DNA from 2 places in the Paenibacillus sp. NPDC058177 genome. Region 1 is predicted to be linked to the other one. Evidence: riboswitches for the same ligand, from Rfam matches in the RefSeq annotation. Region 1 holds a riboswitch; the other holds the start of a gene.

Region 1 (5,909 bases):
TGGGCAAAGGCCGCGGTTGGTTCGTATTCCAGCGTGATTTTAAAATATCTGCCCCCAGTTAAGGATGGGAACTGTTTCTGCTTAACTCAGACGACTCCTGCAGCCAAAAGAACTCCGCTTAGCCGGGCGTATTCCTCCAAGCTAAGTGTCTCTCCGCGTCTTGTTGGCTCGATTCCTGCTTCGCTTAGCAGCGCCTCCAGGCGCTCGCGTCCCTCTCCCGGGAAGAAACGGGCCTTGAGGTTATTAGCGATCGTCTTGCGCCGCTGGGTAAAGGAGGCCTGTACCACATCGAAGAAGTGCTTCTCATCGGCAACCTCTACAGGCGGACGCTCCCGTACCTTGAGTCGGATCACTGCCGACTCCACATTTGGCTGCGGGATGAATACGGTATGCGGCACAATGCAGACCAACTCAGGCTCACTGTAATACTGCACGGCGATACTCAGACTGCCATACTCTTTGCCACCTGGAGATGCTGCCATCCGTTCGGCAACCTCCTTCTGGATCATAACAACGATATTATCAAGCGGCAGCTTCTCTTCTAGCAGCTTCATAAGGATCGGCGTCGTAACGTAGTAGGGCAAGTTAGCAACTACGCTTACTCGATCTACGGAGGCAAAGTCCTCCTTGAACAGTTGCTGTAAGTCCACCTTCAGGACATCATCATTACGAACCTTTACATGGGGATATGGTGACAGTACATCCTTCAAAATCGGGATCAGCCGTCTGTCGATTTCGACCGCCGTTACTGCACCCGCCGTTTGTGCCAGGCGCTCTGTCAGCGCCCCGATTCCAGGACCGATCTCCAAAGCACCTGCAGTATCGTCCAGTTCAGCAGCATTTACAATTTTGTCGAGAATATTCTGGTCAATCAGAAAGTTCTGGCCCAAACTTTTTTTGAATGAGAATCCGTACCGTTGAATGATTTCCTTTGTCCGTTTAGGGGTTGAAACGCTCTCTTTGTCAGTCATGAAGTTATGCCTCCCTGTTCAATTTGGGCGAGGGCTCCGGCAAACTCCTCCCGCGTAATACCAAACATTGCAAGCCGCTTGAAGAGCTGCTTGCCATTGCAGTACCCAATACCAAGCAGATTGCCAAGTGCCATCCGCCGCTCTGCGGCCCGGGGATGCACGAGCATACCTGCCGCCATCAGGTCATCCAGCCCGATCAGGGCCGGTGCGCCCTCAAAGGACGTATGTACATGTGCCAGCGCGTGGCGAATCGCCTCAGGTGTAGCATTCTCCACGCCAATGTCACCCTTGCGGGTCGCATCCTTCTCGGGGATGAAGGCATGCTTGCAGCCTGGCACCTTGCTTGAAACGATCTTACGGATACGCTCTCCTGCATGGTCCGGATCGGTTAGAATGATTACCCCCCGCCGCTCCATGGCGAGCGCGATTTTGGCAATCACCTTCTTGTCCACCGCGGAGCCGCCAGTCTCAATGGTATCAGCCTGTACCGCCCGCTTGATGGCTATCGTGTCGCTCTTGCCTTCGACAACGATCACTTCCTTGATCATAGTGTTGACTCCTTCTCGTAAACGCAAAAAGAAGAGGATTCGCTCCCCTTCTTTTTGGCTAAAGAATGTATAAGTGATGAGCGGTAGCTCTGCGATCATTTCATGAGCACATGTTATTCTTAACTGCTACCCTCACTATAGCTGATTCAACCTAATTTTGCAAAAGCCAGGACTTAGTTAAGCTCCGGTTTTACAGGTCCAATCACATACACCGTACGCGACTTGCGTCCGAAGTTACGTGCATGGTTCAACGAATCGTAGTAGACATCCACCTTATTGCCTTTGATAGCACCACCAGTATCTTCTGCACGGCGGAAGCCAAGGCCTTCGATATATACCCACCAACCGATAGGAATTACATTAGGGTCCACTGCAATCGTACGTCCTTCCGTTACGCGTGTGCCGGAGGCGGTACGAGTTCCAATTCCCGGTTCTTCTGAAGAATAAGCAGTCATCGAGACGTTCTTGATTAATTTCTTGTATTCAAAATTGACGCCCGATTTAGTGGCGACATTGCTGCTCTTGGCACTGGTTTTTGTTGAAATGGTAGCATTAGCTGTTTTGGAAGTTGTTGTTTGGGCCACTGTAACAGGTTTAGGGAGAGGCTTTGTGCCAACGGCGATAATCTTGTCTTTGGTCACCGTCTGAACTTCTTTCCCAACCATACGCATGGAAGCCAGTTCACCGTCTTGATAAATCTTTTCGATGTGCTGGATCATGACGCCTGGTGCGCCCGCCTGTGCCACTCTAACTGTTCCCTTGGTAAGGGAGGGGTCTGCCGTCTTGATGACTCGATATGGCAAGTTCGTTGTCCGTTGTACAGTTTGTTTGTTAATGCGGACAATCTTGATATCCATATTGGCAGAGATAGTGGTATCTAGCGAAGGGAAAATCTTATCATGGCCTTCGAGGGCAATACCCAGCTTCTTGATGGCCTGACCGATTGTTTTCTCGGTCGTATAAAAAATCTTTTTTGCACCATCCGCAGTAAGACTGAATGGCTGCGCACGGTTAATCACGACACGGTCGCCGTCTTTTATTTCATCACTAAGGCCTATAGATAGTTGATCATGCGGCTGCAGCGAAATTTGCTCTTTTGCTAGTGCATCACTGAGAATCGCTTCACGCGTTTCCAGAGACTGCGTTTTCCCGTCAATTACTAAAGTGATCTGCTTGCTGCTTTGACCGTGCACGTACAGCAGAATGATCAGCGTGATCAAAATCGATAACACGCCGGCAAGTGAAAGTACGCGAAAGTTCACTTGTTCCCACCGTAAAGCGTAAGACCTGCTGGATGATTGCGAATCATGGGATACTTCTGGTTGGAATACGCCCATTCTCTCCATCCTCCTTACATAGCCCCGTCGTCAGCTGTATACCAAGATGACTGTTATCATTCGGACGAAACTATTCGAGATTGTCACAGGACACGCTATTTGCAATACCTTTGCGTCTCCTGCTCATGGATCGCCTGCCCGGCATAGTGCTCCCCCCACATCTGTTATATAACAGTATGCAGGGTACATGCGCAATATTCAAAATAAAAGAAGCCTAAAAGAGTTCTATGAGGACTCTTTCGTGGCTTCTCCGATGTCAGAATACGCGGCTCATGCACGAGGTTTCCTCTCTTACTTTCGCTTACGGGGTTAGCTGTCGGGTTCGGACGAAAGAGAGACGCCCTATCTCGGGTCACCCGCTCACGGCGGTTGCCCTAAAATTCACCCCAAAGACCACGTGAAGAAATCAACTACTGTCTGCGGCATTCTAAGCTGTACTTGATGTGCTCTGTATACGGCAAACAATATTGGTTCCCCCGTTCTCCATACGGAGACTCAGCGAGACGATCCATGATAGCGTGGGCTGTCACTGTAACAACAGCTCACTGCACTGAAAAGATGATATCCTGTTTTGATGCATGTTGTAAAGGACGATTCAACCACGTTTACGCAAATATATGGTTAAAATATTGTAATATTCGGCTGTTTTTTTGTTAAAAAAGTTTAATACATCGGCTATACTCTATTTTTCACCGTGTTTCCTCCCGATTTCACTCAATGACAAATCGTTCCAGTGCGTTCGCATACGTAATTTCAGCCAATTCCTCCCAAGTTATCCCTTTAATTTCTGCCGCAGCTTCTGCCACCAACTTGACATGAGCGCTCTCATTTCGCTTCCCACGGAAGGGGTGTGGCGTCAGATACGGGGAGTCTGTTTCGATCAATAAACGGTCCAGCGGCGTCTGCGCCAGCACCTCTTTGGGAACCCTTGCATTCTTGAACGTTATCGGTCCTCCGAAGGATAAGTGGAATCCCAAATCCAGGCACATTTTCGCTGTTTCCCAGCTACCCGAGAAGGAATGCATTACACCGCCAACCTCGTTAGCCTTCTCCTCGCGAAGAATTCGCACTACATCCTCATGGGCCTCCCGATTATGAATACAGATTGGCATTTTCAGCTCGCGGGCTAGTCCGATCTGCTTGCGGAAGACCTCGTGCTGCACGTCCTTCGGTGAGGTATCCCAGTAATAATCGAGTCCGATCTCACCAATGGCGACGACCTTTTTGTGGCTGCATAGCGAGGCAATCCAATCAAGGTCCCCCTCCTTCATGTCAATCGCATCCTGTGGATGCCACCCCACTGCTGCATAAATATAATCATACTTTTCTGCGAGCTGCATCGTGGTTGGGATCGTCCCCCGATTGAATCCGATATTAATCATTTTGCTGACACCGGCCTCTACCGCACGAGCAATGACCTGTTCGCGGTCCTCGTCGAATTGCGGGGCATCCAGATGGGTATGTGTGTCGAATAAGTACATGTACTGTTGTCCTCCCGGTCTTGGTCTCTATGTTCAAAAATAACTATTTAATCTTTATTTTGCGAATATTTCAGCAACAGAGTCAGGCAGTTGTGAAAGCGCCTTATTCAGCTTATCTTGAGGAAAATATAGGTGATATCTTCCACGGTGAATGCCGCTGATGGAACGTACAATATCTGAAACCTCCGAGATTTCACGGAGCCGATCCTTCCGGTCAAGCAGCAATATTTGATTGCTGTCAAAACCCTCTCCTGGACGAAACACATCATACGGAAGGTCTGACGGAAAATCAATTTCCAGATCATATTCCGGGTCCAGCCCGGCTCCCGCAAAACTGCGGCGGATTTCGTCAATCGTCTCCGGATTGAGACTCTCCGTCTCCACATATTTATACAGTTTACGATGAATAAACCGGCTGCACAAGTCGCTTAGCAGTCCATCCTCCTCCAGTGTCCATTGCATGAAGGCCGTTTGAACTAACGCTTCATCTAGCAGCAAATACTGCTGCACTGTCACTTCCCCCTGAAGCAAGTCACCTAGTGGATGAATCATAAATTTAAAATTATACCCCTCTAAGTACAGCTCTTTGGCCCGGCGGAAAATCTGTCTTAAAATAATTTCAGAACTCCGGGTTACCGGATGAAAATATACCTGCCAGTACATTTGATACCGCGACATCAGATAGTCCTCTATCGCATGCATTCCTGATTCCTTAACTACAACTCTTCCATTATAGGGACGGAGCACCCGCAGAATTCGATCGATATCAATCGTACCGTAATTCACACCAGTGTAATAAGCATCCCGCAGAAGATAATCCATCCGGTCAGCATCGAGGGGACTAGACACCAAATTGACAACAATTGCGTGCTCATAGGTTTTGGCGATAACTGAAGCGACTTTCTGAGGGAAATCTTCCTCTACATCCCTTAGAATATTGGTGATTTCTGTGTTCTCCAGAATGATCCGGCACGTCCAGTCCTCATGGTTCATTTCAAAAGCTTCTTCTATAGAATGGGAGAACGGTCCATGCCCCAAATCATGAAGCAGCGCTGCACAGAGCGTGAGCAATCGTTCTTCCGGAATCCATCCTTTATATCCACTTCGTTCAAACTGGGAAATAATTCGACGTGTAATTTCATAGACACCAAGAGAATGCGAGAATCGGCTGTGTTCTGCACCATGGAAAGTCAGATAAGAGGTACCTAGTTGCCGAATCCGGCGCAAGCGTTGGAATTCCTTAGTATTAATCAAACGCCAGATGATTACATCCTGCACGTGAATGTAATTGTGAACCGGATCTTTGAAAACCTTCTCTTCTGTGAGCGGCTTCTTCATGAGATCAACTCCTTCATCTAATTTTAATTAGTCATTTCGCTCTTGGCGGTATATAATGGGTAATAATGTCGCACTTTGTCGAATTATGACACAAAATGAGTGGTTGAATCGACAAAATTTATTTATGTAATTTTTGGGTGGTTTTGCTTCAAACCTAACAGCACTGTACATTTCCATAAAATTACCCTAAAATTCGTTAGAAAAAAGGTTGACTGTTTTGGGAATCGTTGGTAT
Region 2 (5,909 bases), on a different contig from region 1:
CGGTCTACGCCGGCAGGTTCGCCGAAAATCTTCACGGAGCCGGAGTCTGGTGTAGCCAGTCCGGTGATCAGGCGTAATAGGGTAGACTTGCCTGCACCATTAGGACCGAGCAGTCCAGTGATACTGCCTTGGGGAATATGAAAGCTTACGTCGTCCAAAATTGTTTTTTTCCTCGTGCGGAGCGTCAGGTTCTGACATTGCACGGCTGCCTTGAGTTCCGGCAGTGATGAAATATCTTTATTCGTACGCATCAAGATTCCTCCTTATCAAATTGCAGCATCTGTTCTGCTGACAGCCCCAGGCTGGCGCCCGCAGCTTTAAATTGCCGCACGGCCTCCAGGATCATTTCCTTGCGAGCCTCCCCGATGACATCCTGTTCCCTCGTAACAAAGGTACCCTGTCCACGATAGGTGACAATCAGGCTCATTCGCTCCAGCTCCTGATAAGTTCTTGCAGCTGTAGTGGGATTCACGCCTCGGTCGGCTGCCAAATCCCTCACGGATGGCAGACGCGAGCCAAGCGGGATGATACCGGTAACAATCCGGCCCCGGATGGCTTCGACGAATTGTTCATAGATGGGACGCGAGGGATTGATCTGAAATTGCTGCGGCAGCAGCTCCAAAGATTCTTCCATGTCTTCCCCCTAGTAGGAATAATGTGTATGGGTATAGGTCATACACTTGTTGTGTGTAGTGTATCATTCCTCACCATACAATTTCAAGGTTAAAAGTTCTATATATTCATGAAACCGTGAAAAACGATGCAATTACAGGAAAGTCACGGAAAAGGAATGAGAACAGGGTCTCCTGTGTTCCCGGTCACTCTTTAAGACATTATTTTATCCAAATATACTTAATAGTGTCTTTGTGATGTCAGGACAGAACGTATATAATTTGAATGCAATTAGATATAAGCCGAATTTCAATTGAAAACGGGGGAACCATAAGAAGTGAAAGGTGCATATAGACGTAAGTTTGGGCGCCGATCTTCAGGGGTGAATTTCGTTCCGGGAACGAATAGGGCACTGCAGCTGCCCGAATCCGTCAGCTAACCTCGTAGGCTTCAGAACACTGCAGGAACCAAGGGGAGAGGCATTGGTGATCCAGTGCTTTTTTTGTTTGGCATTCTAATGATATACAACGTCAATTTATTATAGTGAGAGGTGAGGATTTGGTTTCGCCATTCCCCAGGTTGAACCGTTTCACAATATTGAAACTTTCCCCGCCCCAGACGCTGGTACTCGGTTTTGCGGCGATCATTTTGATTGGTACGCTGCTGCTGATGCTTCCGGTTGCCAGTCGGACGGGACATTCATTGAACTTTATAGATGCGCTATTTACAGCAACTTCTGCTACCTGTGTTACGGGGCTGGTAGTTGTGGACACCGGCACGTATTTTTCCCTTTTTGGGCAGACCGTCATTATGATCCTGATTCAGGTTGGCGGCCTGGGCTTCATGACGATGGCAACACTCTTTGCTCTGGTGTTAAAGCGGAAAATATCGCTGCGCGACCGGCTTATTCTGCAGGAGGCCATGAACCAGAACTCGATGGAAGGCATTGTACGGCTCATCCGTCGGGTGCTGATCTATTCACTCATGATCGAGGGGAGTGCGGCACTGCTGCTGTCGATACGCTGGGCGTTTGATATGCCGCTCGGCAAGGCGATTTACTTTGGACTGTTCCATTCCATTTCCATGTTCAACAATGCAGGTTTTGACCTGTTCGGCCATTACCGCAGCCTGATGGGATATGTCAATGATCCTGTAGTGAATCTGATTGTCATGTTCCTGATTGTCACCGGTGGGCTTGGGTTTATCGTAATTGCCGATATCGTCGATTACCGGCGCAAGCGCAGGTTGTCGCTGCACAGCAAGGTGGTATTATCCACAACCGCAGCGCTGATTCTGGCAGGCACGCTCGTGATTTTTGTATTTGAATTTACGAATCCGCGGAGCATGGGCTCCCTGAACATCGGCGGGAAAATACTGGCTGCATTCTTCCAGTCGGTCACACCGCGTACGGCCGGGGCTAATACGCTGGATATTTCCGGGCTGCGTCAGGCCACGCAATTTTTTATCGTGATTCTAATGTTTATCGGTGCTTCTCCCGGTTCTACCGGGGGTGGGATCAAAACAACGACCTTTACGCTCATGATCGGCGCTGTAATCTCCATGCTGCGTGGGCGTGAGGATATAGTATTCTTCCGTTACCGGCTGGCACAGGAGCGGGTGTTCAAAGCACTGACCATCACCTTGCTCGCTCTGCTATTGATTGTCACTGTATCTATGGTGCTCTCGACGACTGAGGGACGCGACTTTTTGGAGATTCTGTTCGAGACAACTTCGGCTTTCGCGACCGTGGGGCTGAGCATGGGGTTGACGCCGGAGCTGTCGTTAGTCGGCAAAATCCTCATCTGTCTCACTATGTTCGCTGGCAGGCTGGGACTATTGACGCTGGCCTATGCACTTGGCCCAAAACAGGGTAAACCATTGTATCAGTATCCGGAAGGCAAAATGATTATTGGATAAGGAGTTATCGGGAGATGAAACCACAGCAATTTGTAGTAATTGGGCTGGGACGGTTCGGTTCAAGCTTGGCGCTTGAGCTGATGGATATGGGCTATGAGGTGCTCGGAGTGGACCATCTGGAAGAACGGGTGGAGGAGATGAGCGACAAGCTCACCCATGCGGTGATGGCGGATGCCACAGACGAGGGCATTTTGCGTTCGCTCGGTGTCCGAAATTTTGACTGTGGTATTGTAGCCATTGGCGATAATATGGAGCGTAGTATTCTGACAGCCATTCTGCTGAAGGAGCTTGGTGTCAAGCAGGTGGTGGCCAAGGCTATATCTATTCTTCATGGACGCGCCTTGACCAAACTGGGTGTGGACCGGGTGATTTTCCCCGAGCGGGATATGGGGGTTCGGGTGGCTCACCAGTTAGTCACTCCCAATCTGCTGGATTATATCGAAATATCCAAGGATTATAAAATTGTCGAGATGAATGTTCCATCCTGTATGGATGGCAAGAGTCTGTCCCAGCTGAATACCCGGGCCAAATACGGGTGCAGCATCATTGCCATCAACAGGGAGAGTGGAATTATCGTCGCTCCGACTGCGCTGGATTCCTTGTACGAAGGTGATATTATGGTCGTCATCGGCTCCAATGAGGGTATTGACCAATTTGAGGAAGAAGCCGTTAACCTGTAATTGTTTATGCCAAAAACCCGTCTGCGGCTTGTCCGCAGGCGGGTTTTTTAGAGCAAAGCCTCTTCTCAATCGGTCAGCTTTGGCAGGAATACTTCTTCTGTCACCTGCACCAGTGAGCGGGCAGCACCGCTTAGCCCGCCGCCGTCCCGGTAGATCAGACAGGTAGTCCGCTGGGTCTGCTCCAGCTCCTTGATATGCAGCGAGACGAGCCCGCTGCCATTCAGCAGCTCGGGACGCAGATAGGATTTGGGCAGGAGTGCCGCGGTCTTCGCCGTCGGCAGCAGCCGGACGATCGCCTCGAAGGAATCGATCTCCATGCGCACATCGGGATCAATACCGCAGCGCTGGAACAAATCGTCGGTCAGGCGGCGGTACCAGGTTCCCTTGGAGAACAGGATCATCGGCAGGCGTGAGAGATGGTCCATGCTCAGCTTGGGCAGCAGAGTGAGCGGATGCTGACTGGAGACCACCAGGCGGAGCTGATCCTCGAAGAGCGGAATACAGCGCAGCCCGGGCTCCTGAATGGAGGAAGCAATAATTCCTACATCACACTTGCCCTCGCTGACCGAGGAGACAATCTCATGCGTCTTTCCGGTAATCAGTTTCAGTTCGGCAGCGGGATACTTCTCCATATAGGTGTTGACCAGCGGCGGCAGTGTAGTCTGCAGCGTGGTCAGGCTGGCCCCCAGCGTAACAAGCTGGGGTTCGCCTTCTTTGAACTTTGAGAGCGCCTCCAGAAACTTGGAACGCTGTTGTCGCTGCTCTAGCGCATAGGTGTAAGCGAGGCGGCCAACCTCGGTGAGTTCCAAGCGCTTGCCGTACCGGTTGAACAATGGAACGCCCAGCCTCTCCTCCAGCTTGGAGATTTTGCGGGAAAGGGCGGGTTGTGACAGGTTAAGCTGGCGTGAAGCCCGGTTCAGGCTGGAATGCTCCACCACTGCCGCGAATATATCCAGATCGTCAAACATAGTGTCTTCCTCCCGTAATAATACAAGGTATGACTCTGTCAGGATTGTGCCTTATTCTGCCGGTATAAGAAGTGATAAAAAGCATAGAACGATTGAGGGTTGAATCACAGATAAGTAGTGCTTTCAGGAATGAAAAGGAAAAAAAGCGCTGTAAATGATAATCATTATCACATAAAAAACATTCTTATGCATTAATTGTATAACGATTAATAATTATATTGCAATTCCCTTATAAGACAAAAAAGAGTAACATGAAAAGTGACACAAGATATTCACACTTTGTGAATAAATAATCAAAGTCCGGGAACACAAGGGATAGCGGGTTGCAAATCGGGAGATACCCTTTTTTATGTCATCATGCGCTGTTTCAAGAAGTAGTCCCGGCGGTAAATGCTCATTAATGAAAACGCTGTTTTAATCGGAAAGGGGACACACCAGTATGAGAGGATTTTATTCCAGAAAGATTCATTCCTTGCTCGGCGTTATCCCGCTCGGGGGCTTTTTTCTTGAGCACATGCTGACGAATTTCTCGGCAGTTGAGGGTGGCGCTTCCGGTTTCACAGACAGTGTGCTGTGGCTGAACAGCCTGCCGCTCGTCTTCTTCCTGGAATTGTTCGGTATATGGCTTCCCTTGCTGTACCACGGGGTATACGGTCTGTACATCGCCTACCAGTCGAAGCCAAACCTGAACCGTTTTAAGCTGGAACGCAACTGGCGCTATACGCTGCAGCGGGTCACAGGGGTTATCACGTTTATCTTTATCGTCTGGCATGTGTTCGAGACTCGTTTCCAAGTGACGCTTGGCAATGTGAAGCACGAGGAGCTTGGCGGATTGATGCACAATATTGTGACACAGCCGCTGCTGCTTACATTCTACATCATCGCGATCGTGGCGGCGTCCTTCCACTTTGCCAACGGTCTGTGGTCGTTCCTGATCAGCTGGGGTATTACCGTCGGGCCGCGTTCGCAGCGCGTATCTTCCGTGATCTGCCTGGGGCTGTTCGTAATCGTAACAGTTATGTTCCTGGTATCGCTGGTTACTTTCCGTGACAGTGAGTTCCAGACAACTGCTACTGCCCTGCAATCATTGAAAACCTTTATCTAAATTAAAAGTAGATTTTTCATATTTTCGGTAAGCGTGTGCTTTTGAAGCGGGTTTTGTACGAAGCTGATCGATGCGGCATATGCTGACAAAACTGTTAGGAGTGAACTTATCATGGCAACAGCAGACATCATTATCGTGGGCGGTGGTCTGGCCGGCTTGATGGCGACCATCAAGGCAGCCGAGTCCGGTGCGCATGTTCATCTATTCTCGCTTGTCCCTGTCAAAAGATCACACTCTGTCTGCGCCCAAGGCGGCATCAATGGTGCCGTGAACACCAAGGGCGAGGGCGACTCGCCCTGGGAGCATTTTGACGACACGGTCTACGGTGGAGACTTCTTAGCGAATCAGCCGCCAGTCAAGGCGATGTGTGAAGCGGCGCCCGGCATTATCCACTTGATGGACCGGATGGGCGTTATGTTCAACCGTACGCCGGAAGGCTTGCTCGATTTCCGCCGGTTTGGCGGCACGAAGCGCCACCGGACGGCTTTTGCGGGAGCGACGACAGGTCAGCAGCTGCTGTACGCACTTGACGAGCAGGTTCGCCGCTGGGAGGCGGAGGGTCTGGTCACCAAGAGCGAGAACTGGGAATTCCTTTCGGCCATTATTGATAACGACGGCGTCTGCCGC

What was found. Region 1 has a riboswitch for cyclic di-AMP ahead of ACFVU8_RS29395 (resuscitation-promoting factor). Riboswitches for the same ligand answer to the same signal wherever they lie in the genome.
Region 2: linked by a shared signal. The riboswitch ahead of ACFVU8_RS22690 (TrkH family potassium uptake protein) and the one ahead of ACFVU8_RS29395 (resuscitation-promoting factor) in region 1 are both predicted to bind cyclic di-AMP.

What each region holds. Positions count from the first base shown of each region.
Region 1 is NZ_JBHVVB010000013.1:46,172-52,080, forward strand. It holds gene rsmA (16S rRNA (adenine(1518)-N(6)/adenine(1519)-N(6))-dimethyltransferase RsmA) at 87-971, opposite strand; gene rnmV (ribonuclease M5) at 968-1,519, opposite strand; gene ACFVU8_RS29395 (resuscitation-promoting factor) at 1,693-2,856, opposite strand; cyclic di-AMP (ydaO/yuaA leader) riboswitch at 3,140-3,367, opposite strand; gene ACFVU8_RS29400 (TatD family hydrolase) at 3,567-4,337, opposite strand; gene ACFVU8_RS29405 (HD domain-containing protein) at 4,392-5,675, opposite strand.
Region 2 is NZ_JBHVVB010000006.1:260,015-265,923, reverse strand. It holds gene ACFVU8_RS22700 (ABC transporter ATP-binding protein) at 1-251, opposite strand, end outside; gene ACFVU8_RS22695 (GntR family transcriptional regulator) at 251-634, opposite strand; cyclic di-AMP (ydaO/yuaA leader) riboswitch at 903-1,078, shown strand; gene ACFVU8_RS22690 (TrkH family potassium uptake protein) at 1,171-2,529, shown strand; gene ACFVU8_RS22685 (potassium channel family protein) at 2,544-3,209, shown strand; gene ACFVU8_RS22680 (LysR family transcriptional regulator) at 3,275-4,177, opposite strand; gene ACFVU8_RS22675 (succinate dehydrogenase cytochrome b558 subunit) at 4,617-5,282, shown strand; gene sdhA (succinate dehydrogenase flavoprotein subunit) at 5,394-5,909, shown strand, end outside.